4 regions of the Priestia sp. TGN 0903 genome follow, and region 2 is predicted to be linked to each of the others. Evidence: riboswitches for the same ligand, from Rfam matches in the RefSeq annotation. Region 2 holds a riboswitch; each other region holds the start of a gene.
What was found. Region 2 has a riboswitch for cobalamin ahead of ACRPLY_RS00575 ((2Fe-2S) ferredoxin domain-containing protein). Riboswitches for the same ligand answer to the same signal wherever they lie in the genome.
Positions count from the first base shown of each region.

Region 1: another riboswitch for cobalamin. It lies ahead of nikA (nickel ABC transporter substrate-binding protein); the one in region 2 lies ahead of ACRPLY_RS00575 ((2Fe-2S) ferredoxin domain-containing protein).
Region 3: another riboswitch for cobalamin. It lies ahead of ACRPLY_RS03770 (ABC transporter substrate-binding protein); the one in region 2 lies ahead of ACRPLY_RS00575 ((2Fe-2S) ferredoxin domain-containing protein).
Region 4: another riboswitch for cobalamin. It lies ahead of ACRPLY_RS13275 (cobyric acid synthase); the one in region 2 lies ahead of ACRPLY_RS00575 ((2Fe-2S) ferredoxin domain-containing protein).

Region 1 covers NZ_JBOZGL010000008.1:99,061-107,103, reverse strand. The annotation lists gene rluF (23S rRNA pseudouridine(2604) synthase RluF) at 1-350, shown strand, start outside; gene ACRPLY_RS22800 (TRM11 family SAM-dependent methyltransferase) at 388-1,341, opposite strand; gene ACRPLY_RS22795 (hypothetical protein) at 1,602-1,760, shown strand; gene ACRPLY_RS22790 (tautomerase family protein) at 1,928-2,317, shown strand; gene ftsZ (cell division protein FtsZ) at 2,677-3,681, shown strand; cobalamin riboswitch at 3,684-3,874, shown strand; gene nikA (nickel ABC transporter substrate-binding protein) at 4,018-5,559, shown strand; gene ACRPLY_RS22775 (GNAT family N-acetyltransferase) at 5,629-6,156, shown strand; gene ACRPLY_RS22770 (YfmQ family protein) at 6,731-7,174, opposite strand; gene ACRPLY_RS22765 (lmo0937 family membrane protein) at 7,362-7,499, shown strand; gene ACRPLY_RS22760 (TatD family hydrolase) at 7,532-8,043, opposite strand, start outside.
Region 2 covers NZ_JBOZGL010000001.1:105,719-113,761, reverse strand. The annotation lists gene ACRPLY_RS00605 (bifunctional cobalt-precorrin-7 (C(5))-methyltransferase/cobalt-precorrin-6B (C(15))-methyltransferase) at 1-772, opposite strand, end outside; gene ACRPLY_RS00600 (cobalt-precorrin-5B (C(1))-methyltransferase) at 762-1,865, opposite strand; gene ACRPLY_RS00595 (precorrin-8X methylmutase) at 1,869-2,516, opposite strand; gene cobK (precorrin-6A reductase) at 2,522-3,289, opposite strand; gene ACRPLY_RS00585 (sirohydrochlorin chelatase) at 3,286-4,206, opposite strand; gene cobJ (precorrin-3B C(17)-methyltransferase) at 4,224-5,846, opposite strand; gene ACRPLY_RS00575 ((2Fe-2S) ferredoxin domain-containing protein) at 5,860-6,240, opposite strand; cobalamin riboswitch at 6,342-6,521, opposite strand; cobalamin riboswitch at 6,640-6,818, opposite strand; gene ACRPLY_RS00570 (hypothetical protein) at 6,965-7,123, opposite strand; gene ACRPLY_RS00565 (M42 family metallopeptidase) at 7,476-8,043, opposite strand, start outside.
Region 3 covers NZ_JBOZGL010000001.1:718,036-726,078, reverse strand. The annotation lists gene ACRPLY_RS03795 (polysaccharide deacetylase family protein) at 1-116, opposite strand, end outside; gene ACRPLY_RS03790 (BrxA/BrxB family bacilliredoxin) at 357-794, shown strand; gene ACRPLY_RS03785 (class I SAM-dependent methyltransferase) at 929-1,708, shown strand; gene ACRPLY_RS03780 (YpjP family protein) at 2,089-2,691, shown strand; gene ACRPLY_RS03775 (thioredoxin family protein) at 2,880-3,194, shown strand; cobalamin riboswitch at 3,285-3,417, shown strand; gene ACRPLY_RS03770 (ABC transporter substrate-binding protein) at 3,677-4,636, shown strand; gene ACRPLY_RS03765 (adenosylcobinamide amidohydrolase) at 4,725-5,333, shown strand; gene cbiB (adenosylcobinamide-phosphate synthase CbiB) at 5,338-6,324, shown strand; gene cobD (threonine-phosphate decarboxylase CobD) at 6,299-7,378, shown strand; gene ACRPLY_RS03750 (bifunctional adenosylcobinamide kinase/adenosylcobinamide-phosphate guanylyltransferase) at 7,375-7,935, shown strand; gene cobS (adenosylcobinamide-GDP ribazoletransferase) at 7,932-8,043, shown strand, end outside.
Region 4 covers NZ_JBOZGL010000003.1:440,065-448,107, reverse strand. The annotation lists gene ACRPLY_RS13280 (FecCD family ABC transporter permease) at 1-777, opposite strand, end outside; gene ACRPLY_RS13275 (cobyric acid synthase) at 983-2,509, opposite strand; cobalamin riboswitch at 2,602-2,781, opposite strand; gene ACRPLY_RS13270 (YdcF family protein) at 2,929-3,492, shown strand; gene ACRPLY_RS13265 (APC family permease) at 3,551-5,122, opposite strand; gene ACRPLY_RS13260 (nitroreductase family protein) at 5,547-6,194, opposite strand; gene ACRPLY_RS13255 (hypothetical protein) at 6,395-6,631, opposite strand; gene ACRPLY_RS13250 (glucose 1-dehydrogenase) at 6,768-7,517, opposite strand; gene ACRPLY_RS13245 (DHH family phosphoesterase) at 7,539-8,043, opposite strand, start outside.

The DNA of each region.
Region 1 (8,043 bases), on a different contig from region 2:
GTGCAGAAAACAAGCATGAAAAAGAATATATTGTTGCAGTAGATAAGCCGATTACACCCGAGTTTATCAAAAACATGTCTGAGGGAGTAAAAATTTTAGGTACAAAAACGCTTCCTTGTAAAGTGACACAGCTATCTAAGTACGAGTTTCAAATTATTTTAACACAGGGCTTAAATCGTCAAATTCGCCGTATGTGTGAAGTGCTCGGATATGAAGTATACCGACTTCAGCGTACGCGTATTATGAATATTCACTTAAACAACTTGCCTGTTGGGCAATGGAGAGATTTAACGAAAAAAGAGCGTACGCAGCTATTCAAAGAATTAGACTATGAACCTAAAGAGTGGTAAATCAAAAGACACCAGCCTGTTAGACTGGTGTCTTTTTTTATTCGCATACAACTACTTGTCTAGAAAATACGCTTTTGCGCGCTACGCAGCGATCTGAAATAGAAAAGCCAGCTTCATGAATCATATGGTCAATCGTGTCTACTGTAATCACGACTACTTTATCCGCAAAGCGGCGAGCGTGTTTTAAAATAGAAAGCTGATCTTCAGGCGTCGCGTGGGTGTAGAGATTGTAAGGCATGTCGATGATCGCTACGTCATAGTGAGTGGTAACATCCGAAATCGGTCCGGTTTTGACATCACCCTTTAAGCCGAAATGCGCAATATTTTCACGAGATCCGTCGGTCACAAGTGGGTTGATATCGCGTCCTACAATATCAATGCCCATTGAAAGAGCTTCTACGAGGACTGTACCAATACCACAGCATGGATCAATCGCTTTGATTCCTTCAGGCTTTGGAACGGCAATGTTAGCTACAGCTCTTGCAAGGCGGGTACTGAGTGCCGTAGAGTATTCACGCGGTTTCTTCAAATGATGCAGCCATACAGCTTCGCTTTTTTGATATTTTCCAAAATACCAGCGTCCTTCAAATGGAACAATTCCAAACAAATGGTCAGGGTTATGCAAGTCTGCTTCTGCTACAAAATGCCAACCCACATCACGTTCAATCGCACGCTGACCTTTATAGCTTATTTTTTGATCTTTTTCTAAGTCATTAATCTTCATAAAAATGAGTTTAAATGTTTGATCTCCAAGGTCAATATCTTCTACTTGTTTGCAAATATCTGCAAGGTCATCTGATTCATACATAATATCTAATCGCTCTTTGATAAAAGGGCTTCTGCTTGGATCAAGTTTAACGGCGCTTCTTATGATAGGTTTCTCAGTTTCAATTTCAAAAAGAGAGCGTCTCTCTAATTGACATAGTGAGAGTTCCTCTTCGCTGCATGCGTATGTGTAGATATACTGAGGCAGCTGCGTATGGTTATTCAATATCGTATCATCCTTTATCGTATCTAATTATCCTTCTTCTCAAACAATAGCGAGAAAAGAAGAGAAAAGCAACGAATTTAAATATATTTGGCTGTGAATACTAAATTGAAGCGCTACATAGTCCACTTATTTGACAAAACATGCTAAAATAACTGATGATAACCTGCATGTGCTGCTGTTTATACAAAAGAACTGGATCAAGGTTTCTCAAAAATCATTTATACACTGCTGACATTTTGATGAATAGGAGAGGCTACGTGATGTCTAAAAGTGATCATGAAAAGCAACAGATGAGTCGGGCTGATATGAAAAAACAAGCTAAAACATCCTCGCAAAACCTTGTGATGAACGTACTCATTGCCATTGTATCTGCATGTATTTTAGCTCTTATTATAAATATTTTTGTACTAATGAAATGAGTTGTTATGCTGCTCATTTCTTTTTATTAGGTTCAGCTTTTATTGAAGAGTTTGAGGTCTCTTTCACTAGAGAGCACATTGTGAATAGCATATCTTTTTTTTACAAATGATAGTTGTGATATGATAAAGCAATAATACATTAGACAAAAAGCTGGAGGTTACTTAGTATGCCATTACTTAGATTTGATGTAATAGAAGGAAGAGACGAAAAAGAGTTAAAAGCATTACTAGACGCTACTCATCGAGCGATGCTAGAAGCCTTTGGCGTCCCAGAACGCGATCGTTATCAAATTGTACATCAGCATCCTGCTCATGAAATGATTATTGAAGATACAGGTCTTGGCTTTGAGAGAAGCAAGGATTTGGTTATTATAAGTGTGACGAGCAAACAGCGAACAGAAGAGCAAAAACAAGCTCTTTACAAATTAATTGTAAAAGAGCTGGGAGAAAGCTGCGGAATTCAGCCAAGCGACATTATGATTTCAATTGTTGAAAACGGTAATGCTGACTGGAGCTTTGGTATGGGAGAAGCTCAATTCTTAACTGGGAAATTATAAAATGGTTTATTATCTAGAGAAGCCCTTATTTCTAAGGGCTTTTTCTCATTTTGTCTATAAAAATATTATTCTCTTAGTCACATCTTACTCAAAATTAAATACAGACATCTGTCAAATGAATGATACAATAAGCTTATATGCCGTTTTGAGTGGGAAAACCAAAAAAGAGTTCGGCGTACTAACTTCAGAACAACAATAATTTTACATAAAGATGTAAAGATTTAAAGGTTAAAAGAGAAATGTATAAAATCTGTAAAACAAAAGAACAGTTACGCGTTAAACATAGGAGTAAAAGGTTCTTCACGTGTTTTTTCGGATAATAAGAGAAAGTAATTTTGATCATTGAGGAGGAACTTAGAATGTTTGGATTTGATGCAGATGTATCGCCATTAGTGCGAATTAAAGTAATTGGAGTCGGCGGTGGAGGAAATAACACCGTTAACCGTATGATTGAACATGGTGTACAAGGGGTAGAATTTATCGCCGTTAATACGGATGCTCAGGCGCTTAATTTATCTAAAGCAGATGTGAAAATGCAGATTGGTGCGGCATTAACGCGAGGATTAGGTGCAGGAGCTAATCCAGAAGTAGGAAGAGAAGCTGCAGAAGAAAGCAGAGAGCAAATTCAAGAAGTACTGCAAGGCGCAGATATGGTATTCGTAACAGCTGGCATGGGGGGAGGCACTGGTACTGGAGCAGCTCCGGTTATTGCCCAAATTGCCCGTGAACTAAATGCTTTAACAATTGGAGTAGTTACTCGCCCTTTCAAGTTTGAAGGAAATAAACGTACCAAGCAAGCAGTAGGCGGTATTACTGCGATGAATGAATCGGTAGATACCCTTATTGTCATTCCAAACGACCGCTTGCTTGAAATCGTTGATAAAAAGACACCTATGCTTGAAGCATTCCGTGAAGCAGATAATGTTCTTCGCCAAGGTATTCAAGGTATTTCAGATTTAATCGCTGTTCCGGGGCTGATTAACCTTGACTTTGCTGATGTAAAAACAATTATGTCTAATCAAGGATTTGCGCTTATGGGTATCGGACGAGCTTCGGGATCAGATCGAGCAATTGAAGCAGCGAAAAAAGCGATTTCTAGTCCGCTGCTAGATGCATCGATTGATGGAGCAAGAGGCGTGCTGCTGAACATTACGAGCGGCAGCAGCCTGAGTCTTTACGAAGTACAGGAAGCAGCAGATATTGTCACGTCCGCTTCTGATCAGGACTTAAATATGATTTTTGGATCTGTGATTAATGAAGATTTAAAGGACGAAATGATGGTAACCGTTATTGCCACTGGATTTGATGATGAAGATATTTCACCATCAGCTTCCACTTCTAGAGTTTCAAGAGCACGCTACTAAATTAAATAACCAGCTTTTATGGTGGCAATTGTTTTTCAATTGCCTTAAAAGGGAATCCGGTGAAAATCCGGAGCGGTCCCGCCACTGTAACAAGGAGCCTTATGTCAAAAAGCCACTGTCTATTTAGAGACGGGAAGGCGGTATAAGGCAATGACTTGAAGCCAGGAGACCTGCCATAAATCGCAGCACACAATAACCTACGAGGATAGGGAGGTGTTTTGGCAGAATCAAAAATACGATAAACAAGGGATACGTTTATCTGAATTTGTTGTGAAGGCAAGCACTTCTTTTTAGAAGTGCTTTTTTTGTGTATTAAAATAGAAGGTGGAAAAATGAATGATAAATAATAAAAAACTTGTATCTATGATATTTCTCGTGTTACTTTGCCTCACTGCTTGCGCTCCTAATGAAGAGAGCGTAAGTATAAAAGAAAGAAAGAAAACGGATAAAAGTGTGACGTTTTTATTTAATTTTACATCTGCAACGCTTGATCCTCATACGGACGATAATTATACAGCAGTTCGTGGGGGAGTAGGGGAGACGCTTGTTAAAATCAACGACGATTTAAAAATAAAGCCTTGGCTTGCTGAAAAGTGGGAAACGAAAGATAACGGCCTTACATGGACATTTATGATAAGAAAGAACATCACGTTTCAAAACGGAAAAGCGCTGGATGCAAATGCCGTTAAGTCTTCTCTTCAAAGAACGATAGACCAAAGTTATGCGATGAAAAACGCTTTAAATATTAAAGAAATGAAAGCGAACAGTCATGCGCTGACAATTACATTAAAAGAACCAATGCCTAAATTTCCTTCTGAATTAGTGCATCCAAATACAGCTATTATAGATGTTAATGCTTCTAATATAGCTAAGAAGCCCATTGGTACGGGTCCATTTCGCGTCTTGTCTTTTGATCAAGGAAATCAAGTAAAATTAGAAAGATATGAAAATTATTGGGGTGGAAAAGTGAAATTGAAAAGTGCGATCTTTGGATTTAACGAAGATGCTAATGCGCGAGTTGCTGCTCTTCAATCTGGAACAGCCGATATTATTTATCGCCCGCCTTTAGAAAGCTTGGGCACTTTACAAACAGATCCGTCTTTTAAAGTAAGTGGAGTACCTAGTGTGCGCACCCATTTATTGCTTTACAATCAAACTAATGACGCATTAAAAGACGAAAATGTAAGAAAAGCTATCGATACCTTATTGAACCGAAAAGAAATTGTTAGCAGCATCATGAACAATCAAGCGGCAGCGGCTCGAGGTCCATTTTTACCCCAATTTCCTTTTGCTGATAGTACTGCTAATGAGCAAAGAGGTATGACATCTGCTAAAAAATATTTAGAGAAAGCAGGCTATCAAATCAAAAATGACAAAGCAATTAAAAATGGAAAGCCACTATCGCTCTCTCTTGTCACATACAGTTCTTTGCCAGAACTGCCTTTAATTGCTCAGCTTATACAGTCTAATGCCAAAGAGTTAGGAATTACTATTAAGATTCAACTAGTTGAAGATAGCGATGAATATGTAATGGCAAAAGATGATTGGGATTTAGCATTGTACAGCCTTATCACAGCACCTAGAGGAGATGCCAGCTATTATTTAAGTACGAACTATTTGCCCGGCGGTGGTTTAAATGCCAGCCGGATTAATGATGATACGCTAACAAAAATGATAGAACAGTTAAATTCAACAGTAGATGACGCAAAACGAGATCAGTTAGCCAAACAAGCAACCGCTTTGATTAATAGAAAAATGCTGACGTCATCGATTGTACATCCAAACATTGTTGTTGCTTATAATCAAAAAGTGAAAAACTGGACAACAAATCCAAGCGAGTATTATATGCTGACTCAGCATTTAGACGTAACGCCGTAGTTAACATTGCAGCATAAGCAGAGAAAAGAAAAAGTATACAATGATCGTTAAAAGGATGTGACAGTAAACGTGCAAGAAGTACAAATGTATCAAATTAAAGAAGTAAAAGAAAAGGATGCTGAAGTGATTCAGTTTGTCATGAATATGCGGAATGAGCTATTTCCTATACTGGAAAAAAATCAGCTTCCTGTGGATTTGCTTCATTTTAATGAACATTACGTTCAAGCGAAAGACGCTGCTTTTTTTGCAGCTGTTACGGAAAATCAACAAGTAATTGGAACCATTGGTTTATACGCTTACGATGGACGGTTTCATGCATTAAAAGAGCGATATGAACATAGAACTGCAGCTGAGATTGTAAAATGCTATGTCGATCCAGCGTACCGGCGTCTAGGCATTGGACAGCAGCTGTTAAAAGCAGTTGAACAATTTGCCCAAAGTCATTTTTATGACACGCTGTATCTGCATACTCATCCTTTCTTACCTGGCGCTATTCCTTTTTGGGCTTCACAAGGCTTTATCAAAAGGCTAGCTGAACAGGACGAACCATGGAATACGCTGCACATGGACAGAAAAATACAACGAGTCGTAACGTAACGAGATCATACAGTAATTACCATGGAATCTGTATATGGGCTCATGCTATAATGAACGTAACTTACATTTATAGCCTGTAGGGCAAGTCCTTACAGAAAAGAACCACGTTTCGAATTGGCTGAAACGTGGTTTTTTTCTATAAAAAACAAGTAACAAAATATTTTTAAAAATATATATGAAATCGCTTTCAAAATAATGAAATATATTATATAATTACTAGTGTTGTGTTGTACTTTGTTAGTGTTAAATCAATATCCTACATGTGTGAGCCGATTGCCTTATGGTAGTCGGCTTCCTTTTTTTATAGTAGAAGTCTAAAGGGAAACAGCGTTCGTTAAAATGGCTGTAATTGTCATGATAATAGTTGTCCCAAAGGCCCACTTGAAAAGAAAGAAAAGTAGCAATCATTCCAAACCCTAACAAAGAAAGCATTATCCATCACCTCTTAAAAATTTAGAAAATTCTATTAATTTATGTTATAGCATTAGAATTAATGTTAAAGTTTGGTATTTTTAAATAAGGTAACTTCAAACTAAACCTAAAAACTAAAAAAGCCGCCTTGTAGGCGACTGGTTTAAGCTAGGTCAGCTGTTATGGACTGCTTTTGAAGGTGATCAGACAGAAGGCTGTAGGCGATAATCTTCTTTTTGTATTGTTTCACGACGTCGACATGATCATGATAGCTATATACGCATAGTCGAACATCGTTTTTCCCTTTTTTCGTATCGATAACAAGTGGAGTTTCACTGTCTTCTAGGTGTTTATAATAGTCCTTATTTCCTTCATGGACATAATATTGTTTTAAAAATGTTGCTTTATTAAAATAATCAATCACTTGCATTTTGTCTTTGCCTTCTAAATGTTTCCCATCAACTGTGACAGTAGCGTTTTGATCATCAAGTGTTGGGTGTAATTGAAATTTAGTCATAAGCCATTTGACCACTGGAGTTGGAAGACACGTTATTAATATTTTGAGTGCACTTACAAGAATGATGGAAAGTAATACAATCCATGTCATAGTTAATCATCTCCGCTTAAATTAAATAAGATTACATACTTATTTTACCACAGAGAACATGATTGCTTTTTGTACATTATGTGAACCTTCTTTAGTGAAAAGATGTATATGAAATGCGTTTATTTATGCACATTTAGGGAAATATAAAATTATAACAAATACTACATATAAAAAAGGAGAAAAAATTATGTTGTGGACGATTATTGGACTTTTATTTATTTTTTGGTTATTAGGATTAGTTTTTCATATTGGCGGCGGCATCATTCACATTCTTCTTGTCATTGCAGTGATTGTGCTGATCGTAAAACTTGTGAAACGAATTTAGATATAAAAAGCCTTTCCTTAGGGAAAGGCTTTTTATGTGGAGAGATTATAAAAATGAGCTGTATTTCGATATAAAAAATCATATGTCTCCGTTACAGAAACCCTTTTGAGACGTGCTATTTCCTGAACGGACTGATGCATCATTGATGGAACCGTTGTCTGGTTTTGAAAAGGTCCTTCAAATGGCCACGGACCATCTGTTTCGACCATCAAGTAGTCAAGAGGGTAATCTGTGGCAAGCGCTTGGATTTTAGGTTTATATACAATATCAGGTGTAACGGAAATATAGTAGCCGTTGTTTTTCATTCGTTCAACGGTTTTTTTAGCTCCTTTGAACCAGTGGAAGTGAGCTTTAGGCACAGAATGTTTTTCTAGTAAGTCGCACACGATCTCAGCATCTTCATATACAGCGTGAAGAATTAACGGTTTCCCCCATTTTTTTGAATGAATAATAAAAGCTTCAAGCAGCTCCAAATAGGGCTCTAGAGAAAGAGTATAGGTCTGACTTAAGTAATAAGGTAGACCAACCTCCCCAACAGCGATCA
Region 2 (8,043 bases):
CGACTGAACCTGTACATGTTCCGATATCCCATACGACGCTGTCTCTCTTTAGCTGCAGGGCACTAATACTAAGTGTACGAACTTCTTTTTTAGTAATAAGTCCCTTGTCCGGCTTGCGTTGAATAAATTCATCGTCCTCTATTCCGAGAGGCCAGACTGGACTTTTTTCTACCTGTTTTAATATCACGACATTAAGCGGAGAAAAGAGTTGATTCGCCGCCTCTTCCAGCGAAAGCAGCTGACAGCGCTCCGCCTCTCCACCTAGATTCTCTGCCACAAACATCTTGTATTCTGTCATGCCGAATGATAACAAGTAGTTTGCCAGAGCACTAGGAGAATTTTGCTCATCGGTTAAAATCGCCACTTTTTTATAACCGTCAATGCGCTGAGCCAGCCCTTTTATACTTCTGCCGTGCACGCTTGTAAAATAAGCGTCTTGCCATCGCTCTTTTAGACGTGAGAATGCAAGCTGAATAGAACTTAAATAAGGATATATTTCAACGTCTAGCTTCGCAGAAAGATAGCTTCCAATTCCGTAAAATAACGGATCGCCTGAGGCTAACACAACCGCATTTCCTTCTTCGTTTTTTAAACGTTCAACAAGGGAAGAAAGACCTCCTTCAATGGCTACTTTTTCTCCTTCGAAATCTTGAAAAAAGTCAAGGTGACGCTTTCCTCCAATTAGCACATCACTTTCATACACCCACTGTTCATACATAGGAAGTAGACTTAACTTCCCGTCGTCACCAATTCCAATAATTTTAATTGCCATGTTGCACCGCCTGTCCTAAAAAATCTCCTTTTAATGTGTAAAGAGACGTATCGACATCGATTCCGTCCCCTACTTCCTTTAATGCTGATAAACAGCAGTACTCGCACAGTTTTTCGAAAAACTGATGATGACCGCTTTGCGTCATTAAATCTCCCACTTGAGAAGCTGTGTTTGCGCCTTTTATTTCCTCTACCAGTTCAGCAGAAGCGCCTGACTCAGAAGCTGCTTTTGCTAAAAAATTAAAATCAATAGGTGCACTTTTTGAATGAACCATCATAACGCCTTGCGCGACTTTTGAAAACTTTCCCATCATGCCTACGAGCGACACTTTTTTCATTCCTTGCTTTTTACATTGTTTTAACGTAAATCCAACAAAATCTCCCATTTCGATAAATGCTTCTTCCGGAAGTTCTGGGAACTGTTTCATTCCATATTTTTCGCTTCGTCCCCCTGTCGTAATGACAACGTGCTCACAATTACTCGCTTTAGCAACGCTAATGGCCTGCACGATACTTGCTTTATAAGCAGCTGTTGAGAACGGAACAACAATTCCCCGCGTCCCCAGTATCGAAATGCCTCCTAAAATACCTAGACGCGCATTTAATGTCTTTTTCGCCATTTCTTCTCCTTCAGGAACCGAGATGACAATCTTAACGCCTTTTTGTATGTTGTATTGGGCTAGAAGCTGTTCAGCCGTTTCTTTCAGCATCTTTCTTGGCACAGGGTTAATGGCTGCTTCACCGACAGGAACTGGGAGACCGGGCTTTGTCACACGCCCTACTCCCACTCCTCCATCAATGATAATGTCTGCACCATTACACCACGAAACTTCAGAAATAATCAGCGCTCCGTGCGTGGCATCGGGATCATCTCCAGCATCTTTAATGATGCTGGCTACAGCGCTGCTTGTGCGATACTCGCATTCTTCAAGATGAAACGTAGCAAAGCGACCAACAGGTAAGTAAATCGTTGACTCCTCTTGCACTTCTCCTGAAATTAGCGTAAGCAGAGCTGCTCTCGTAGCTGCCGTTGCACAAGCGCCCGTCGTATAGCCTTCTCTGAGTTTCTTAGGTTCTTTTGGTACTTCCTTCATGTGTTACACCTGATCTGCAAGAATTGAAATTGCATTTAATGCAGCAACCGTTACCGTACTGCCGCCTTTTCGCCCGATGTTTGTAATAAACGGCACGTCAAGTTTGGCAAGTTCTTCTTTCGATTCAGCCGCTGAAACAAACCCTACCGGCAGACCAATAACAAGTCCAGGCTTCGCTTCTCCTTCTTTAATCAAACGAATTAACTCAAGTAACGCTGTCGGTGCGTTCCCAATTGCAAAAATCCCGCCGTCTGCTTCTTTAATTGCTTTTCGCATAGAAATAATTGCACGCGTTGTATTTAAGCGCTTTGCTTCTTCCATTACGTCCGGATCTGAAATATAAACTTTGATTTCACCGCCGTGTTTTTCAATTCGCTGCTTGTTTGTTCCTACTTGCACCATTTGTACATCTGCAACCACTTGCTTGCCGCTGCGAATGGCTTTAATTCCTGCTTGAATCGCATCTGGATGAAACAGCATGCTGCGTCCAAGCTCAAAGTCTGCAGACGCGTGAATTACCCGCTGAACAATTGGGTACTGTTCATCTGTAAACGGATGAGGTCCAAGCTCTTCTGTAATCATTTCAAAACTTTTTCCTTCAATTTGCTGAGGCTGAACAGTTAACGGTTTAAATTCTGTACGAAAATCCATCTCAATCAACTCCTAGTTTGGTTTACTAAAGCATGAACCACTTCTTCAAACGTGGAATACACGGTCCCATACTCAATTTTCGGTCGCCCAATCATAATGATATCTAAGCCTAACTCTTTAGCTGCTTCCACTTTTTCATCCACAGATCCAACTTTTCCGCTTTCTTTTGTGACCATGACCGTCACTCCGTATTGCTTATACAGTGCTTGATCAAACTCTTTTGTAAACGGACCTTGAATAGCAATAATATTTTTTTGCGGCAATCCTAACTGCTGACACTTTTCCATATTATCCAGCCTTGGAAGCATACGAGCAACAAGCCGTACATCTGAAAGAGGAAGGAGCTTTTCTGTAAAAACCTGCAGCGTCTTGCTGCCTGTTGTCAGCATAATAACTCCTTTTTTCTCAGCTGCTACTTCAGCTGCTTCTTCATACGTAGAAACCATCGTCATATTGTCGTAGGTAAAAGCCTGCGAAGCCCGCTCATAGCGTATGTAAGGAATCGATGTTTCAGCAGCCGCACCGATGGCGTTTTTAGATGCTTCTTCGGCAAAGGGGTGACTTGCATCCACAATAGCTTTTACACCATGTTCGTTTATAAAAGTCATCATATCTTCTTGTGTGAGACGTCCAATTTTCACTTTCACTTCTGCTCGCTGTAATTCGATTGCTGCATTGTCGGTTACAACCGTCGCCGTAACGTCGTAACCTTCTTTTTTCACTTGAACAGCTAATGCACGTGCATCGCTAGTTCCCGCTAACAATAAAATCATTTTAACTCGCCGACCTTATCTTCATGGTGGTGATGGTCATGATGGTGATCGTGGTGATGGTGATCGTGGTGATGGTGCCCGTGATCATGATCGTGATGATGATGGTGATCAATATGCTCCATAATGCCGAGGCGATATTGACATGTATCGCAGTTCATTTTCACTTCGCCTTCTAATCCTTCTTCAGCACGTTCTTTTAAAATTGTCTGCAGTTTTGGATGAAAACCGAAATAGCCGGCTAGCTTAAACTCAATGTTTTCATGCTGCATTTTATACTGCTTCACCATTTCTTCCAAACGCTTAATTAGTACTCCTGTAAATAAGAAATACGGGAGAATAACCACTTTTTTAGCGCCCAGTTTTAAACATCGTTCCACTCCTTCATCAATCAATGGAGCGGTCACGCCCATAAAAGAAGTTTCGACGATTTTGTAGTTTGTTTTTTCCCAAAGAAGGCGCGTAATTTTATATAAATCACTGTTTGCATCAGGATCGCTTCCTCCTCGCCCTAAGACAATAACAGCCGTGTCTTCAGCTGGAGTTTCTAAATTTTCTCCTGATTCTTGTAATCTCGTTTTTAAAATTTCAAGGGCTTCTTCATGAACGCCAATGGGACGTCCGTACACGAAGTTTACGTGTGGATATTTTTCCTTAGCTTCATCTATAGCCGCCGGAATATGTATTTTTGAGTGGCCAGCTGGCAAGAGCATAATTGGAACTACAACTACATCTGTCGCTCCTTTTGCCACACATGTATCAATGCCTTGACTTACATTCGGACGTTCAAACTCTAGAAAACACGTTTCTACTAAAATAGATGGGTCCCAATCATGCTTCATAGTCGAGATAAACTCGCGAATTTGATCGTTCCCTTCAGGATCTCTACTTCCATGACCGACAAATAAAACTGATTTCATATAATGCCCTCCCATTTTTAATCTCCACACGGAGCTGGTTCTACTTTTATTTTTGGTGTTATATCTTGATAGTCGAATCCATAAACATTCTTCACACGCTTAAAGAATTTATGAAACCGCTCATTTGGATGACCTTTTTCTTTATATTCATGGACAATGTTCTCCACTATTTCAACAATGTCATCGGGCGCTATGCCTTCCGCCACAATTTGACCTGAATGGGCGTTTCGTCCAACCGTTTTAGCCCCTAAAAATAAGTCAAACGCACCTTTTCTGTAGACAATGCCGATATCTTCTTGAACAGCACCGTAACAGGCCATACCGCATCCATTAATACCAAGCTTCAGCTCTTTTGGCATGTCCATTCCACCGAGACGCTTTTGTAATTGTTCCGTATGCGGGATGGCGTCACTTTTTTCTCCATCACAAAAATCACACGCTTTAATTGTAAACACGTCTCCGACTGGAGATAGTAAAAAGGAAGCTGATTGGAGCTTTTTAATAATCACATCTGGCTGAGCCGTTGGAATTTGCAGTTTGATTTGATGGTCAGGCGTATACTCCATCGTACCTTTTTCACCAACAACTTCTGCTAGTGTTGTCATTTGAACGGGCGTAAACTTCTTATTTGCAAGCCCTGGACTAACTGCCACTTCAAAAATAGACTCAATTGGCTGGTGTACGACCGGTGAAGTAGTTTCACCTAAAATTGCTTGAAGCGCTTCTTCTGCCAGAGCTCGTGAAGCTGCTTTTTCTTCTTTTGTGTTCTGAACATCTTCAATAGCTGAAGCCGTTTGCTTTACAGTCTCCTCTTGATCAAGAGCCCATGGTTCTGCTTCTTTTCGAAGTCGCTGATGCGGTCTTAGCGGCTGCTCTGTTTGGTTGAGGGTATATTTACGCTGATACCCGCGCGGTGTAATCATTAAGTCATCGTAAAAGAACGTAGATGAATTTCCGACAACAACGGTAGTCAGCATGCCTATTTCATGATTTAACATGTCTTTTAAATTGGTCATTACCACTTCTTCACGGTCACGATAAGCGCTTTTCACAAGACCAACAGGCGTATCGGGGGAACGGTATTTTAATAAAATCCTTTGCGCTTCCACAATTTGTCTTGTGCGTCTTCCGCTTTTCGGATTATAAAAAGCTACTACAAAATCTGCTTGTGCAGCTGCTTCGATTCGTTTTTCGATTAACTCCCAAGGCGTAAGGTGGTCACTTAAACTAATCGTACAGGCATCATGCATCACGGGCGCCCCAAGGAGGGATGCGCATGAATTAATAGCCGAAATGCCAGGAATCACTTCCAGCTCTACGCCCGTTTCTTTTTTCCATCCTTTTTCAATCAACACTTCATACACAAGGCCGGCCATTCCGTATACTCCTGCATCTCCGCTTGAAATGACCGCCACGGTTTTTCCCGCTTCAGCTTGCTTTACGGCTTCTTGTGCACGGCTTACTTCTTCGGTCATTCCTGTACTAATAATTTGCTGATTCGTTAATAGTCCTTGAATTAATTCCACATAGGTTTTATAACCAATGATCATATCACTTTCTTGAATGGCTTCTCTTGCTCGCTGTGTAATATGTTCAAAGCTTCCTGGGCCGAATCCAATAACTAACAGTTTACCTTTCATGCTAGCTCCTCCTTTATGCGTTACTTTTTACTTTGTCAATTCCTTCTATGGAGTCACTCTTTTCCGGAGAAACAAAACCGTTTTGATCATATTCATAAATAAGTGATTCCTTTATACTGCAGCCTCCTGCTAAATGTTCTTCAACAATTCGATGAGCTACGTTTTCAGTGACCTGCTTGTACCAATCTCCTGAAGGGTACACGATAGCTACAGGAGCATCTTTGCATCTTCCGTTACAGCGCGTACGGGTTGTGTGAACCGCTTCATCTAGATTCAGTTCAGTCACTTTATTTCGAATAGCTTGCGTGGCTTCTTCTCCACCTTTTCTCATACAGCTGCTTCCATTACAAATCAATACGTGATGTTTTGTTCCATTTAAGTTCCACGTCGTCACACTTATTCGCTCCTTTACTAAAAAAACGCCTCTATCAATGATAGAGGCGCAGAAAAATTCAAACTAAGTTTTTGCACTTCCACCTATATCCCGTAGGGTAAGCTTCGCATTAGAAAAAGGCTGGTTTCCTGACTTCGATTCATCACTTGATTGCGCCTTCCCGAATACAGTGGCATATGCAATCAGCTCCTCTTCACAGTGGCGGGTACCGCGCTGGCTTCACACCAGACTTCCCATTTAACGCAATGTGAACATTGCGCACCTTTTTTGCACGATATGTAGTTTTGTGCTACGAGAAAAACCCGCTTCGCTAATATGCGAGCGGGTAAAACGTCAGAATAAAAGTGTACACGAATGCCACTTTAAGCCAACGTTTCCCTTCCCGCTCCCCGGAGAAATAGAAACTTCACAATAAAGACAGGTCTCCTGACTTGTGTATCATTCTACTTGAGAACCTTCCCGTGATTTTTCCACAGTGGTTATACTCGTTCGTCCACACTTACAGTTGCGGGGGCAGTACTGGTCTTTCACCAGTTTCCCTATTAAGCCTTCTTGGCATCTTTACTGTTGCTGTTTGATATATATGAACCTTTTAAACTATCAGAATAATAGAAGTAACTACCATATCATAGCGTACATTTTTTTTTATTTCAACTCTATTCTTTTCGTAAGATACAAGAAGCTATGAAAAAACAAGAGCATAAAGTCAGCTCTTGTTTTTTCATTATATAGCTACTAATGTTAAATGAGGATCATTATAATACACGACTTCTGAAAGAACTTTACAGCCATTTGTTTTTGCAAAAGCTTCTCTCGCCTGCGTTTCAGTTTCAAATTCAAACATTTTCATTTCTTTTCCAGCATATACCGTCAGTACCCACATGAAAAGATTCGCCTCCGATTATTGTAGTGATCGCTATATCCACATTATGACGAAACCATATCCTTTTGAAAACCCATTCTACAAAACTTGTCACAAGAAACTTTTAAAAATTTAAAAACATTTTAACTTCTGTAAATGAACAAAATGTACAAAAGGTTTAAGCCGTATTATACCTCTTTAAAAAAGGTGCTTTTTTTACCAACTGTTGCTTCACCAGTAAAAAAATATATAGTATTTATTAAAAAAAGAAGCCGGACAGCCGGCTTCTTTTTTAGGAAAGGAAAGTACAGACATCACAGTCCCGTCCTGCTCTTTGTTTTGCATAAAAATACACTAATTAAATATTCCTTTCTTAAAGCAGAACCATGTTCGATTGCACATAGTGGTAAAGAAGCTTGTACGTATGGTTTAATGAATCTTGATGCGTTCTCTCAAACGCATGAGAAGAATCAATTCCTGGACCAATTAAGCCGTGTACGATGTCATGCCCGGCACGAATAGCAGCAGAAGCATCTGATCCGTAAAACGGATAAATATCTAATTTGTACTGAATATCATGCTGCTTAGCTAGCTCCACCAAATGCTTTCTCAAACCGTAATGATATGGGCCGCTTGAATCTTTTACACAAATAGACACGGTGTATTCATCAGTAGATTGTCCATCTCCCATGGCACCCATATCAACCGCTAAGTATTCTACCGTTTGAGGCGTAATATTAGAATTTCCTCCGTATCCAATTTCTTCATTATTTGAAATAAGAAAGTGCGTAGTGTATGGCAGTTCGATCTGCTCTTCTTGAATTGTTTTCATGAGCTGAAGCAATAAAGCTACGCTTGCTTTATCATCGAGATGACGAGATTTAATAAAACCGCTTTTTGTTATTTCTACACGAGGATCAAACGAAACAAAGTCGCCGACT
Region 3 (8,043 bases), 610 kb from region 2:
CCTTTGGCTTCTGTAATAAAAAATAAAGAAGCGACGATCACTAACACTAAAGACAAAAATGCATAAAATCGTTTGTTTGGCTTAAATCGTTTGTTCGGTTTAAATCGCTGGTTCAATTTGAAAATCCTTTCTACTAAACTACTATTTACTACTATAGTACAAAAAATGGAATATTAATAGTAAAAATCGACATTTTTATGGAAAAAAATTAGATGATATGACCCGGTTTTAATCTTTTTTGTCAAATGAAAAAGGAGAACGGGACAGCGATAAGGATTTGAAGAGTGAGTAGCTAGATTTTTCCTGGTTTTTATAGTATGCTTTTAGCGTGAATGATTGTTAGGAGGAATGTTAATATGTCAATGGCATATGAAGAATATATGCGTCAGTTAGTTAAACCAATGCGTCAAGAATTAACTCAAGCTGGTTATGAAGAATTAACAACAGAGGAAGCCGTAGTTGATTTTATGGAAAACGTAGAAGGAACAACTTTTGTTGTCGTTAATTCAGTTTGTGGATGCGCTGCTGGTTTAGCACGTCCTGCAGCAACGCAAGCGTACTTACAGTCTGAGCAAAAACCAGATCAAGTGGTAACTGTTTTTGCCGGTCAAGATAAGGAAGCAACAGCTAAAATGCGTGAATATTTTGGGGACATTGAGCCTTCATCACCGTCTATGGCACTTTTAAAAGGAAAAGAAGTTGTTCATTTTATTCCTCGACATGAAATTGAAGGTCAGCCGTTAGAAGTTATTTTTGAAAACATTTTAAATGGCTTTAAGCAGCACTGTTCATAAAATGTCCTGCTTTTGTCACATCTAGTATATAGATTTTTAGAGAAAAATCGCATATACTTTATAAGAAAAAGGATGTCTATCGGCATCCTTTTTCTTTATGTAAATAGCCAAACAGTGTAGGGGGAGTTATGAAAGTGATTGTTACGACTGCTGGTCGAACAAATGAACAGATGATTGTAAAAGCCAAACAAGTAGCCGCTGATTTAAGTATACCTTTTGTAACAAGAGAGAAGAAATCTGTTGCAGATCTTCAAAATCTTGAAGCTGCAGACGTGCTGGTTGTCGGTAAAAATAGAGTAGAGTTGCACGTCCAAAATGAAGAGGAACCTATTTTTTTTCATCCAAACTCCGCTATGTTTAGAGTGAAGAGATGGCTGCGGGGAGAACGTGATCCGTTTATTGAAGCTGCTGGTTTAGAAAAAGGAATGAGCGTGCTTGACTGTACACTTGGTCTTGCATCGGATAGTATGATGGCGAGCGCAGCGGTAGGGAAAAGCGGGAAAGTTGTCGGACTAGAAGGCAACCGCTATGTAGCTTATTTAGTCAAACAAGGACTTTTAAATTGGGAAAGTGACGTACAAGAGTTGAATGATGCAATGAAGCGTATAAACGTGGTTCATCAAAATTTTGAATCGTTTTTGGCGTGTTGTGAAGATAATTCTTTTGATGTTGTCTACTTTGATCCTATGTTTCAAGAACAAATTGAGGAATCGAATGGAATTAACGGTATTAAAGCAATAGCACTGTATACCACGCTGACGCCAATGGCTATACAAGAAGCAAAAAGAGTAGCCAAACAAAAGGTCATGCTAAAAGATCATTGGAAAAGCAGTCGTTTTAAAGAGCATGGATTTACTGTGCAAAAACGAAAAACATCAAAATTTCATTACGGGACAATTGATATACAAAAATAACCAAAAAAGTAAAATTAATTACGCTTATTGAAAAGACTTCCAAAACCTTTTAGGAATTAAAAAGTTTTGGAAGTTTTTTTTATGAATTTCATCTAAAGTTCATAAAAGTATGATATATTTTTGAACATAAAAATACTTTTGTGTTTAAGCATCCAGCAAAAAAGGAATATCTTGTATAGGTTTCCGCTCGGTGTGACAACCTCAAACAGAAGAAGGAAGGTGGTAACTGAAAAGTCGTCAAATGCCCGTAGACAGCATAAATGAATAAGCAAATATAGGTAAAAAATTAATAAGTATGTTACAATACCTAGTGAGTTATGATAATGAATTTTACAATATGAAAAGACCATATGGGAAAAGATGAGAAAGGAAAGATACGAATGCCTAGATGGATAAAAAGAATGCTAATTGTATTTATTACAGTATTTACATTTGGGCTTGTCACTCCACCAGAATATTTATACGTTGATGATGCAAAAGCGGACAAGCAACATAAAGCAGGGTATGTAAGAGAAACAACTCCTGTCACAGCTGTTATAGAAGATATTCATTTGCCATATGAAGAACCAAAATATGAAGACGTTTCATCATTTGTTACGTATGCAATGGAATCAGCTGAAAAACAGTCAGTGGAAAAATTCGGAACAAAAATTGGTCCTGTCATTGAAGATGAATTTCGTCAAGCAGTGTTACCTAAAATTGAAGAAGTGCTGACCGACATTGGCACTGAACGTGAACAGTCAATTCAGAATCTCGAGATAAGCGAGCACCCTGCTGCTGGCTACGGTGAAAAGATTTTCCATGTATATGACCGGGAAACCGGTCAGGACTTAATACGGTTTCATGTACGGCGTGAAAATCCTCCAAAAGATGGATACTGGTTTAATTTTCACTATCATGCGGCCGCAGATAATTTTCAAAAGCATTATGATTTAGGGAAAATTTATTGGAACCGAAACATGCCGCCTAAGTGGTTCAGCTGATAATAGACACAACATTCTACAATTTCGAAATGTTAGCTTTTTTAAGCTAGCATTTTTTTACGTCTAAAACCGTTATGGTCTAAATAAGCTGAAACATTAGCACAACGATAAAAAAATCGTTTATAATGAAGTCAGACTTCTTACTATAGAATTGTAGGAAGGAACGAATAGACGCTGGAGGTAACACAATGAAACAATTTACGGAAGAAAAACAATTTCGCGAACAAATTAAGAATGAAACACTAAGCGTTGGGATTTTTACGACAACGTGGTGTCCTGATTGCAAACGTTTGGATATGTTTATTGATGAAATCGTTGACGAAAATACAGATAAAGCATGGTTTAAAATTGACAAGGATGAGTTTGAAGAACTTTCTGCTGAAAACAATGTAATGGGTATTCCTTCTCTTCTTGTATATAAAAACGGTGAAAAAATTGCGCACCTGCACAGTGCAAATGCTAAAACGCCTGAAGCGGTCCGTGAATTTTTAGCAACTCTTTAATTCCCTAAGCTGCGAGAGCATTCTCGCAGCTTTTTTTGTGAGAATGGCTATTTCCATTTTTCGATGAGTGGGGTATACTAGGACAAGTGAATAATCGTAAAGCAATAAGGTCTCAATTTAAAGATTGAGTGAAAAGGGAAGTCTGGTGAAAAACCAGCGCGGTCCCGCCACTGTAAGCGCTTTGTGCGTAAGTCAGGAGACCTGCCTTATTGTTAGCTGTGAAACCTTCGAGGAAGGGTGAAGCAGGGTAATGAACATACATATCAAGTATAGTGAACGGATTCTTTTCCTGCTTATCTTGACGTTACCTGCTTTGCTTTCAATTGAAAGTAAAGCTTTTTTATTTTGAAGCTGCTGCCGAGCAGTATACATAGTCAAAGCGGAAAAAACGGGATAGCGCTGCTTTTTGCATGATCATTTGCTTTTTCTTTAACGTGGAGGTTTCGTATTCACAATGAACAATATATAGGGGGAGTATTTAGATGAAAAAATGGCTTTCGTATTCCATTATTGCGCTGTTAGTCATCGTACTTGCTGCATGCGGTGCAGGCAGCCAAAGCAACAGTGATAAAAAAACGAAGCAAGATACAGAACAAACGTCACAAGCTGCGTTTCCAGTGAAGGTAAAAGACGCGCGTGATAAAGAAATTACGTTGAAAAAACAGCCTAAGAAAATTGTTTCATTAATGCCAAGTAATACGGAGATTGTATATGCCCTTGGCCTTGAAAAAGAATTAGTCGGTGTCACAAGCAACGATGATTATCCTAAAAGCGTAAAGAAAAAAGCGCAGGTGGGAGATATGAACGTTAATGCAGAAAAAGTTATTGCTTTAAATCCTGATTTAGTGCTGGCACACGCTTCAAGTATGGGCGTTTCAGATGAAGTATTTAAACAAATTGAAAGTGCGGGTATTCCGGTATTTGTTGTAAAAGATTCAACAACGTTTGATACGGTTTATGATTCTATTACGCAAATTGGTAAATTAACGGGTAAAACAAAAGAAGCTAATCAAACAATTAAAGACATGAAAGAAAAAGTAGCTTCAATTGAGAAAAAAGCAAAAACGATTTCAAAAGAAGATCGTAAAAAAGTATGGATAGAGGTATCGGGAGCTCCTGAGATTTATACAACAGGAAAAGGTACGTTCATGAACGAAATGCTTACTATGATCGGTGCTGATAACGTAGCGGCTAGTGAAAAGGGTTGGGTTAAGTTTTCTGAAGAGCAAGTTGTTAAGTTAAACCCTGACGTTATTATCGCAACGTATGATGCAGACAAAAATGAGATTATGAAGCGTCCCGCTTGGAGCAGCATGACTGCTGTAAAAGAGGGGAACATCGAAAAGGTTGATCAAAACAAAATCAACCGCTTAGGACCTCGTATTGTAGATGGCTTAGAGGACTTAGCAAAAGCAGTATACCCTGAGGTGTACAATAAATAAAAAGAGGGACCATATTCCAGTTCGAATTGAAAAGGGGATTGGTCCCTTTTCACATCTTAAAATTGAAGAACGGCCTGAGCTTTTAATCATGAAAACCGAGACTTCTTATAAAACATACAGCTCAGGCGTTTTAGGAACAGGCATCATGGAAACGGACACCTTTTACAATCGATTTGTTCATAAAGACTATTATTCAGATACTCCTTCTTTAGAGTATGAGCAATATTTGATGAAAGAAAATGTGCGCCATGAGCAAATCGTAGGGTTGATGACAGCGGTTTGGTTAAAAGAAAGAGCGGTTTACTGTTATGAAGGCTACGGAGTAAGAGTAGCTTCCGTGATAACGGCTGGAGTAGGAAACGCAGTGGATATTACAGCTGACGAAGCTGTTCCATTTTATTCTTCTCCCGGTACAATTAATATGTTTTTTTTCGTGGAAGGCACGCTTACGGATGCGGCGTTTTTACAGCTTTTTATTGCCGCTACAGAAGCCAAAACAAAAACGCTGTCACAGCTGGGTGTCATAGATCCAGCTACAAAGACGATTGCTACGGGAACATCTACGGACAGTATCTCAGTTGCAGCGTCTCAGCAAGGACCATTATATGAATATGCAGGCTCTATGACCGCTTTAGGTCAAGCGGTAGCCAAGCTGGTAAAAATAAGCTTAGAGCAGGCACTTAAGGAAAAGAGGTGAAGAAATGAGTATTGCACAAGCGATGATTGCACACCTGACAGCCATGACGATTGCTCTACTCATTGACCGAATCATAGGCGACCCAGAAAATTGGCCGCATCCCGTTCGCTGGTTTGGCAAGTGGATTTATTGGATGGATTCCAGGTTAAATAAAGGCGCAGGAAAACGATTCAAAGGATTGCTTCTTGTGATAAGTATGGTGGTGCTCGCAGGAGTTATTCCTTTTTTATTCCTTCATGCTTTGTACGGAGTTCATTTTATACTAGGTGTTTTAGTAGAGGGCGTAATGATTGCGACTACTATATCCACTCGTTCCTTAAGCGAAGCTGCTTATAAGGTGCAAAAGCCGCTTCAGCTAGGAGATATGGAGAAAGCTAGATATGAAGTAAGCATGATTGTGGGACGAGATACGGATCGTTTATCAGAAGGAGAAATTGCCAGAGCGACGGTAGAGACCGTGGCTGAAAATACAAGTGATGGTATTACAGCTCCGCTTTTTTATGCATTTATAGGAGGAGGAGCCCTAGCCTTTTTTTACCGAGCTATTAACACATGCGATTCAATGGTTGGGTATAAAAATGACCGCTACTTTCTGTTCGGCTATTTTAGTGCAAAAACCGATGACGTATTAAACTATATTCCAAGTCGGTTAACTGCAGTGGTGATGACCGCTGTTAATGTAGCAAAAAGCCAATATTCTCTTTGGCATGTAACGAGTTTGATTAAGCGCGATGCTAAGAAGCATCCAAGTCCAAATAGCGGATACGGGGAAAGTGCAGTGGCTGCCCTTTTAGGTATTCAACTCGGCGGGCTTAATACATATAAAGGCATAGAATCTAATCGTGCAAAAATGGGCGAACCACTCATTCCCCTGCAAGCCGGTCATATTGAACAAGCTGTTTTCATTATGAAAAGGACGGTCTATGCTACGTGGTTATTCTATCTTTTGTTAGGAGGAGTTATTAGTGCTATTACCTACACATGGAGCTAACCCCAATGTCTTTTTAAAAGCAATAGGGGCCGAGAATTTGTCGCATCTAAAAGACTTTAGCGTAAACACAAATCCTTTAGGGGCTCCCCTTGTTCTTCACGAAAAGTGGAACGAATTCAAGGAAGCTGCGTTTAGTTACCCTGATCCTGAAGTAACAGAACTAAAAAATAAACTTGCAGCTCATCATCATGTTTCCGCTGCCCAAGTGCTGCCCACAAATGGGGCCGCTGAAGCTTTTTTCCTTATTGCTTCTTTATTTTCAGGAGAGAAAGCGGGGATTGTACAGCCGACGTTTGTCGAATACGAACAGGCAAGTAAAGCGTATGGATGTGAAGTGACATACGTTCCTTTAGCTGAAGAAAATGGCTGGAGCTGGGATATAGAGTTGATTATGAGTATTCTTCCGGATATAAAAGTACTATGGATTTGTCACCCAAATAATCCAACGGGCGTTATGTATAGTCACCAGGAATGGATGAAAGTAGTAAAAGCTGCTGCTCATCATGGTACATACTTAATAATTGATGAAGCATTTATTGATTTTGTCGAACATCAGCCTTCATTTGATTCTCTTATTCTAAACTATGAACATCTCATTGTTGTGCGTTCGATGACAAAGATGTTTAATATTGCGGGGCTTCGCCTTGGCTATATTTTGGCAAATGAAAAAATTATTAGCAAGATGTCTAAAAAACAACCTCCTTGGAGTGTAAACGGATTATCGCAGCAAGTAGGGATGATATGTGTAGATGAAAAAGATTTTGTGAAAAAAACCGTACATTATATTAAACAAGAACGAAAACGGATCTTGAGTCAACTAGAAGAATGGGGGCTTTTGGTTTCTCCGTCTCAAACAAACTATTATCTTTGCAGCGTTCCGTCTTCTATTAAAACGCGCGACTGGCTTATCTATTTAGCAAGCCGCGGTGTGGTAGCTCGGCATACTGAAAACTTCCCATTTTTAAATGGACGCTATATCCGTTTGGCTGTGAAAACGAAAGAAGAAAATGACTATTTACTTAACGTAATCAAACAAGGACTCGATGAAATATGATCATCTTTATTAGCGGAGGGGTTCGAAGCGGCAAATCACGTGCAGCGGAGAACATGGTTCAAACTTTTTGTACAAAGCGCGCTGTTTATATTGCCACAAGCCGGCAAACAGATAGTGAAATGCAAAAACGTATCCAGCTTCATCAAACAGAACGTCAAGCGGCGAACACGCCTTGGGCAACGATCGAGCAGTCTGTAGATTTACAACAAATTCTTCCAAACCTTCGAAGTGATGATACTATACTCTTGGACTGTGTCACAAACTGGCTTGCCAATGAGCTTTTTTTAACCGAAAAAAGGTGGCAAACAAAAGAAGGTAAACAAGAGGTTTTTCGTCAGATGATAGAAGCGCTCGATAAGCTGTTTGCGCAGTCTCAGACGGTCGTGCTAGTATCTAATGAACTGTTTGAAGCGGGCGTGTTAGAGGAGCCGACATATAGCTATATGCATATGTTAGGGAAATTACATCAGTATATTGTAGAAAAAGCAGATGTGGCTATTTGTGTAGAAGCGGGACTTTCCCGTTTTAAAAAAGGAAAGGAATGTGTAAGCAAATGAAAGAATGGATAGCCATACTACGAATCTCTCTTCAGTTTTTTACGATCTTACCACTGGCTAAAACCGTTCAATGGACTGAAAAAAGAACGGCACGCTCACTTTTTGTTC
Region 4 (8,043 bases), on a different contig from region 2:
TGCACCTATTAAAATCATTCTTTTTTTCTTCTTTACGTCTATCCCCATAAATTGAGCGGATTGATCGCCAAATGCTAAGCCGTTCAGCTCTTTCACATGTAACAGCAGCATAATCGTACCGACTAAAAAGAACGGCCCTAAAATTTGAATATGCGACCATCCTCTCATTGATACGCTTCCCATTAGCCAATATAAAACCTGCCTTACATCTTCTTCAGGAGAAAGAGCTACAATTAATGAAATAAGCGCGCTCATAAAGGATGATAAAATAATCCCCGCTAAGATGATGGTTTCATTGGCCAAATTGCCGCTTGCGAGTTTCGTAATACCAAAAACTAAAAGAAGAGTAATAAAACCAGATACGATGCCGACTACAGGCAGCGTGAAGATAGACAAACCAAAAATACTCCAGTGAAAATAAATTGCCATGACAGAGCCAAGGGTTGCACCTGAGGAAACTCCGATCGTGTAAGGATCTGCAAGAGAGTTTCTTAATAGCCCTTGAAAGGCAGCTCCTGCTATTGAAAGCGAAGCTCCTACTAAAAATGCCACCAGTACTCTTGGAAAACGAATTTGCCAAATGATTAAATCCATGTTTTCCGGACCGTGATATAAGGATAGTCCGGTAAGGTGGCCAATAATAATTTTGATTGTATCTCCTACGGTTAACGAAACTGTACCAATAAATACTCCCATAATCACCGAAGTACATACAATAAATAAACTGACTATGTATAAAATAGATGCTTTGTTTAAAAAAATACGTTTAAAAATCAATACTTTCAGCTCCTCTAGGAAACGAGGCGTGATGTTTTACATTACATTAACCATTCATTTTCCTGTCCATAAACCATGTTTCCATCCTACATAGTATTGGAAACAATCATCTTTTATTTGTTACGAGTGCTAGACTGTTGAACTAGGCAACGTAGAATAGCGTACTAAAGTTCTCGGTGAAAAAACAAGCGAAAACCTCTACAAGCTACACTTTTTGTGCTTGCTCCGGGCTTTTATAGTTGTCTATTAAATGATACAGCTTTTCCATATCTACAGCTTCTCTCACATATGCTGCTGCTTTTGAAAAAGACTCCTCTTTTTGCAGGCGACTGTTGAATGTATCCGTAATAGGCGGCAATTTTTTAAGTTTACGAATTTGATTAAGCAAAGCTCTGCGCAAAGCATCGTTATGAAACACATCATGAACATACGTGCCAATGATGTTGTCTTTAACCGTTCCTTCTTTTTGATCATCTACCACCGCAAAGGCTTCCGTTATGCTTTTAGAAACCGTCTTTCCCATATGAATTTCATAGCCTTCAATCGAAACCTTCTCACTCTCTAACTGAACATATCCAGAAACTCTTTCTGTTTTTTTGCTGGTTGTCATAACGGTTTCCACTGGAAGCAAACCCAGCCCTTTAATAGATTCAATCCGGGACTCTACTGCATCGGGGTCCGTAATTGTCTCGCCTAACATTTGATATCCCCCGCAGATGCCAATAACGTGAGCGTTTGTTGCGTTCAAGACTTGATTAATGGCTAGAGCCAGGCCGCTTTCTTGTAAAAACTGCGCATCTTCAATCGTATTTTTGCTTCCTGGTAAAACAATTAAATCAGGCGTACCTAGTTGTGATGGCTTGGTTACAAGTCTCACATGACAGTCTTCTTCTAAGCTTAGAGGATCAATGTCCGTAAAATTTGAGATGCGAGGATACGAGATAACCGCAATATCGATTTCTTTTAACGGATTCACAAGCGTTGAGTAATTTCTGAGTGATAGCGAATCTTCAGCGTCAATTTCCACGTCGTGCATATAAGGAATCACTCCTAGTACCGGAACTCCCGTGTATTCTTCAAACCACTTCAACCCCGGTTTTAAAAGCTCTAAGTCTCCTCGGAATTTATTGATTAACACTCCAATTACTCTAGGTTTATGTTCATCTGGAAGCAATTGAAGAGTACCCACCAGACTCGCAAAAACCCCTCCTTTATCAATGTCTCCTACTAACACAACAGGGGCTTGGGCTATCTTTGCTACGCGCATATTTACCAGTTCCCGATCGTTCAAATTCACTTCAGCAGGACTTCCAGCACCTTCAATCACAATTCGATCATAATGATTGGCAAGCTCTTTATAAGACTCCGTGATAACGTTCAAACCTTCATTAAAAAATTCTTGCCGATACTGAAAAGCAAACATATTACGAAGCGGCTTTCCATGAACGACAATTTGAGATTCATGATCACGAGTTGGTTTAATTAAAATAGGATTCATATTGGTTGTTGCTTCTACTCCAGCCGCTTCAGCTTGAATTCCTTGCGCTCTTCCAATTTCTTTTCCATCCATTGTAATGTATGAATTAAGCGCCATATTTTGCGATTTAAACGGTGCAGTTTGATAGCCGTCTTCTTTAAAAATACGGCAAAACGCTGTAGCAATCATGCTTTTTCCAGCGTCTGAGTGCGTTCCTTGAATCATAAGAGGTTTTCCTTTTTTCACTTTTTCCACTCCCTATCACATAAAAAAACCTTAACTGTAAAAGTCAAGGTTTGGTCATGCGCTCATTAACACATTGTCTTGACTTATTTCTCCCACCGAAAAATAAGGGGTTTTTAAAAGCAGGTCTCCTGGCTTATGCTTCATTTTACTTCTGCATCCTTCCTAGTTTGACTAGTGGGTCTTTGCAGGTTCATCCACATTTACAGTAGCGGGGGCTGCACCGGATTTACACCGATTTCCCTATTATCCTCCTTAGAGGCACTTTTAAAATCATTTATTCTTTATTGTAACGAATTTTATAACCATTCACAATAACGATTTTCTTCTATTATTATATATTACTGTGTTTATACTTATTTGGGTCTCGTATGCTATAATAACAATTATTTTCCAAACATCTTATGAAATAGCTAGGAAGGTGCTCGTAGTTGAAGAAAAAAATCATTTATATCTTTATTAGTTTGCTTGTTCTTTATGCTGTAATCATGTCTTTTTGTATGTATCAAACCGCTCATCAGCCTGTTCCGCAAAAAGCAGATTATGTGCTCATTTTAGGTTCGAAAGTAGACGGAGATCAAATGTCTCCTAGTTTAAAAGAACGAGCAAAAACGGCTTTATCTTATTTAAAGACTCATAAACAAACAAAAGTTATCGTAACGGGTGGAAAAGGATCCGATGAAGAAATTTCTGAAGCAGAAGCAGCCTATCGTTTTCTACGAAAAGAAGGAATTAAAAAGAATCGAATGATAAAAGAGGATCAGTCAACTTCTACTTTTGAGAATTTCACTTTCACTAAAAAGAAAGTTGATATTCAACACAAAAAAGTCGTGCTTGTTAGCAGTGATTTTCATTTATTTCGCGCCTCTATTATTGCCAAGCGTCAAGGTTTTGACGTTTATCCTTTAGGTGCAAAGACACCAAATTCAATTAAACTTCAAGCCTACTTTCGTGAGTATGCTGCTATCTTAAAAACGTGGCTGTTTGATAAATAAATAGAGTACGCCCCTATACAAACGAAAAACACGGCATGAATTCATGCCGTGTTTTTTATTAATCATCCGTATCGATAACTGCTTTTGGCAAACCCGTGTATTTCGCCCAGTAGAAAATACCGATTGAAACAAGAGCAATTAAAATTAAGTCAAGCGGGTTGCTTAGCACACCTTGTCCTCCACCAAATGAGCCTAGGTAAGAGATAACAAGCATAATAATATAATAAGCAACTAGCCACCAAGCAGATTTAAGCTGCTGTGCAAATTTTACAACGTCAGTTGGTACGTATTTCTTAAATGCTACGTAGATAACAACCATTAGAAGCTGTGATCCTAGAAGCCAAGAAATTGTCGTCCATCCTGACCAATATACGATGTATGAACAGAAGATAAATGACACAGGAGCAATAACGCTCATGCCTTTTAATTTGAAAGGCTTTTTAAGGTCTTTTGCATTTACTCTGAATGCAGCAGCTGAAATTGGCGCAATCGCATAAGACAGAATAAGTGCTACTGAACATACGTTTACTAGCGCTTCCCAAGAAGGAAATGGCAGTGTCCAGAATACGGACATTCCAAACGATAGCCATAGTGACGCACGTGGAATTCCTGTTTTCTTATCTACTTTTGAGAAACGTTTAAATAGTGTTCCATTACGAGACCAAGCATAAACTAAACGAGAAGTTGTATTCATGAAGATGTTCCCGTTACCGCCTGGTGATAAAATAGCATCAAAAATAACAAGCGTTACTAACCAGCCAAGGCCTAAAATAAGTGCAATATCTTTAAATGGTAAAGAGAATTGCTCTTGAATTGTTCCCCATCCTCCTGATAGCATATCAGCCGGAATGTTACCAATGAACAATACTTGCAGTGCTGTGTAAATAATCGCTGAAAGTACAATACAGATAATGAGCGCGATTGGAATATTACGCTGCGGGTTTTTAACTTCACTGGCTACAGAAACAATAGGGTGAAGTCCTAGGTAAGCAAACATAACGCCACCTGTTGAAATGGCTGCTTGAATACCATTAAAACCAAACGGAGTAAAATCGCCAGTTGTAAAGTTAGCTGATTTAAAGTGATAAGCTAACACGACGATAATTGTAAGAGGAACCGCATATTTGAACACAGATATAATAACATTTGACTTAGCAAATGCTTTTACACTTACGTAGTTAATGATAAAAAATAGCGTTAATAACGCGAACTGAAATAACCAGCCGATTGTAGTAGGCGATTCAGAACCATGTTTAGTTAGACCAGGAAGCCAAAACGCAACATACTGACGTACAGCCGTTACCTCGATGGCAATCAAACTTGTGTAAGCAATAATGGTAATGAATGAAATTAAGTAACCCACTAAATGACCATGTGAGTAAACCGGATAACGGATAATTCCACCGGTACGCGGCAGCGCTGCTCCAAGTTCAGCATACACTAAACCGATAAGTAAAATAATGACTCCGCCAATCAGCCACGAAAAACTTCCGGCTGGACCAGCCTTTGACGCTACGTTACTAACCGCAAATAACCAGGCGGAACCAAAAATAGCTCCCATCCCAATTAACGTTAGGTCAAGTAACGATATTGATTTTTTAAACTTTCCTTGATTTCCTTGATCAGACATAATATCCTCCTTTAAAATTTCCACTCCACATATCTACGCCCTTGCGTCCGATATGGGATTCTTTACATCATCCTCCTCTTACTAAGACCTCACAAGTGGATATGTTAACAAATATTCTCTAAAAAACCAAGTTAAAAACTTTTTTTTTTGTAAAACATCGTTGAATTGCTTATGTATAGCGCATAAATTCCACAGAAGATTTGAGGACTACTCCTCTTATTTAACCGCATTTTTCTTAGGTTAAACATAAAAGAATATTCAAACTATTTACCGTAAAAAAGGGTCTGAGATATAACAAAATCAACCGCTAGAAGCAGCTACATACGCAACGCCTACGCTTGCCATACCAATAAAAAAATCCGAACGATGAATCGTTCGGATTTTGCTTCAACTAAAATAATTTTGTCCGTACCTCTTTTTTTGCTTATTTAAATACTTTTACACGTTCACTTAGTGGTTGAAATTCTTTTTCACCCGCTGGCGCCACAGGATTACCAAATGGCATTTGGGCAATTAATTTCCATGAACTCGGAATATTCCAAGCTGCTTTTACTTCATCGTCAATCAATGGATTGTAATGCTGCAATGTTGCTCCTAGGCCTTCGAGCTCAAGCGCTGTCCAAATCACATGCTGCAGCATGCCTGATGATTGGTTAGACCAAACCGGGAAATTTTCGCTGTAAGATGCGAACTGCTTTTGCAGCCCTTCAACTACTTCTTGATCTTCAAAGAAAAGAACTGTTCCATAGCCGCTTCCGAATAAGTTCATTTTTTGATCCGTATCTGAAAAATTTTCAGCTGGAACAATTTTACGAAGCGTTTCTCTCGTAATATTCCACACTTTATCATGCTGTTCGCCAAATAAAACGACTACGCGTGCGCTTTGGGAATTAAATGCTGAAGGAGTATGTTTCACCGCAAAGTTAATAATTTCTTCAATTTTTTCTTCTGACATTTTTACATTTTTATCAATTGCATAAATAGAACGTCGGTTTTTAATTGCTTCATAAAAATCTTTTCCAACCTGTTGTTGATCACTTGATTTATCAAATAATTTATCTAAAAAACCCATTTTCCACACTCCTAATTGTTTGTTTTTTTAAGCTTAAATTGCATGTTTATACCCTTCCCCCTGATAAAAGGAGATAAACAAGATATAATGAATTCTTATATCTCTAATTCGAGATATTAAACTAAAAAAATATTAATTGAAATTTAATTACTTTATGTAACTTACTTTACAATGATTATTATTACCTGTCAACAGAAAAATTATTTTTTTTTGTTGATCATCAAAAGAGGTTGAGACATAACGAAATGAATCCAATCTAAAATAAACAAATGGGATATATGAGCTGAACCGCTTTTGATACCGCAGTTGATTTCCGTGCACGACTTCGCTTTCCGCGGGCGGCCGCTGAGCCTCCTCGTCACTTGCGTTCCTGCGGCCTGCGGGGTCTCATCTGTTCCGCTTTTTCCGCAGGAGTCTTCGTCGTGCCCTTCAATCAACTGCTAGAAGGAATGAAACAGGTGAAACCTACGTTCACCGTAATAAAAAAACGAACCGCTAATCAAAAATTTTGATCAAGGGTTCATTTTTTCACTTCGTCTAAAATATTTTTATCTCAGCCTTTTTTATAGATACTTAATGTTCATAAATCATCTTTCGCGTCATTCCCCCGTCTACTACGAGGTTAGCTCCTGTTACAAAATCATTTTCGACGTTTGTTAAGTACATACACGCTCTTGAGATATCCGCTGGCGTTCCTACCCGATTAGACGGATGCTGCGTATGATCGATTTCACGAAGGCCATCGTAGTCAGATGTCTCAATCCATCCTGGAGAAATAGCATTTACCGTGATGTTGTCATCACCAAGCGAAACGGCAAGTGCATGAGTTAAAGCAACGATTCCTCCTTTTGTAGCAGCATAGGCTTCTGTATCTGGTTCAGACATTGAAGCTCTTGTAGAAGCTAAGTTTACAATGGAGCCTCCGCTTTCGTTTTTCCTCATCACTTTAGCTGCTTCGCGAGAACATAGAAACACGCTGCGCAGGTTCGTATTGATAATGTCATCCCATTCATCAATGGTTAGCTCATACGGTGATTTCCAGCGAGAAACGCCTGCATTATTAATCAAAATATGTATCGTTCCATACGTACTGACCGTTTTTTCAACGAGATGTAAAATGTCGCTTTCTTTTCGGACGTCTGTTTTTACAAAAATGGCTTCTCCGCCTTGTCTTTGAATAGCTTCTGCGTGACGCTCGCCTTCGGTTTCGTCCACATCTGCCAATACCACTTTTGCTCCTTGTTTTGCGTATGCGCGTGATACATCTTTTCCTATTCCATTCGCAGCTCCCGTAACAACAACAACTAAATCTTTAAATGACATATCATCTCCTCCTTATACGCTTTATTCACTTTTTTCTTCGTCTTTAAACAAGTGATCCGTGACGAAAAGAGCAAATGTTTCAGCCGTTAACTTGCATCCAGAAGCTTTTGGATGACCCCCTCCTCCAAGGTGCCCAACAATTTCGGCTAAGTTGATTTCGTCTTTTACTGCACGGAAGCCAATCTTTTGGCGTCCCATGTCCACCATAACGGAAAAGTCGATATCTTCGTTTTCTAGACACAGTGCATTTCCTAGCTCAGACTGATATGTATCTGCAAATACAATGCCTACGTTGTACGCTGTTTTAGCAATTTCAACACTTTCTTTTATGATTTGTTTTTGCTTGTCGTAAATATATTTTTCAATCTTTTTTTCTTCTGCTTCTAGTAAAATTTCGTGTTTGTCCGTAAACGTAAATTCTTGATTTTCAGTATGGTACGATTCACGAAGCGTTTCTAGAATGGTCTCTTTAAATTCTTCATGCGGGATTAGATAATATAGGTGATTGAGGCGCTTTGCTTTCAAA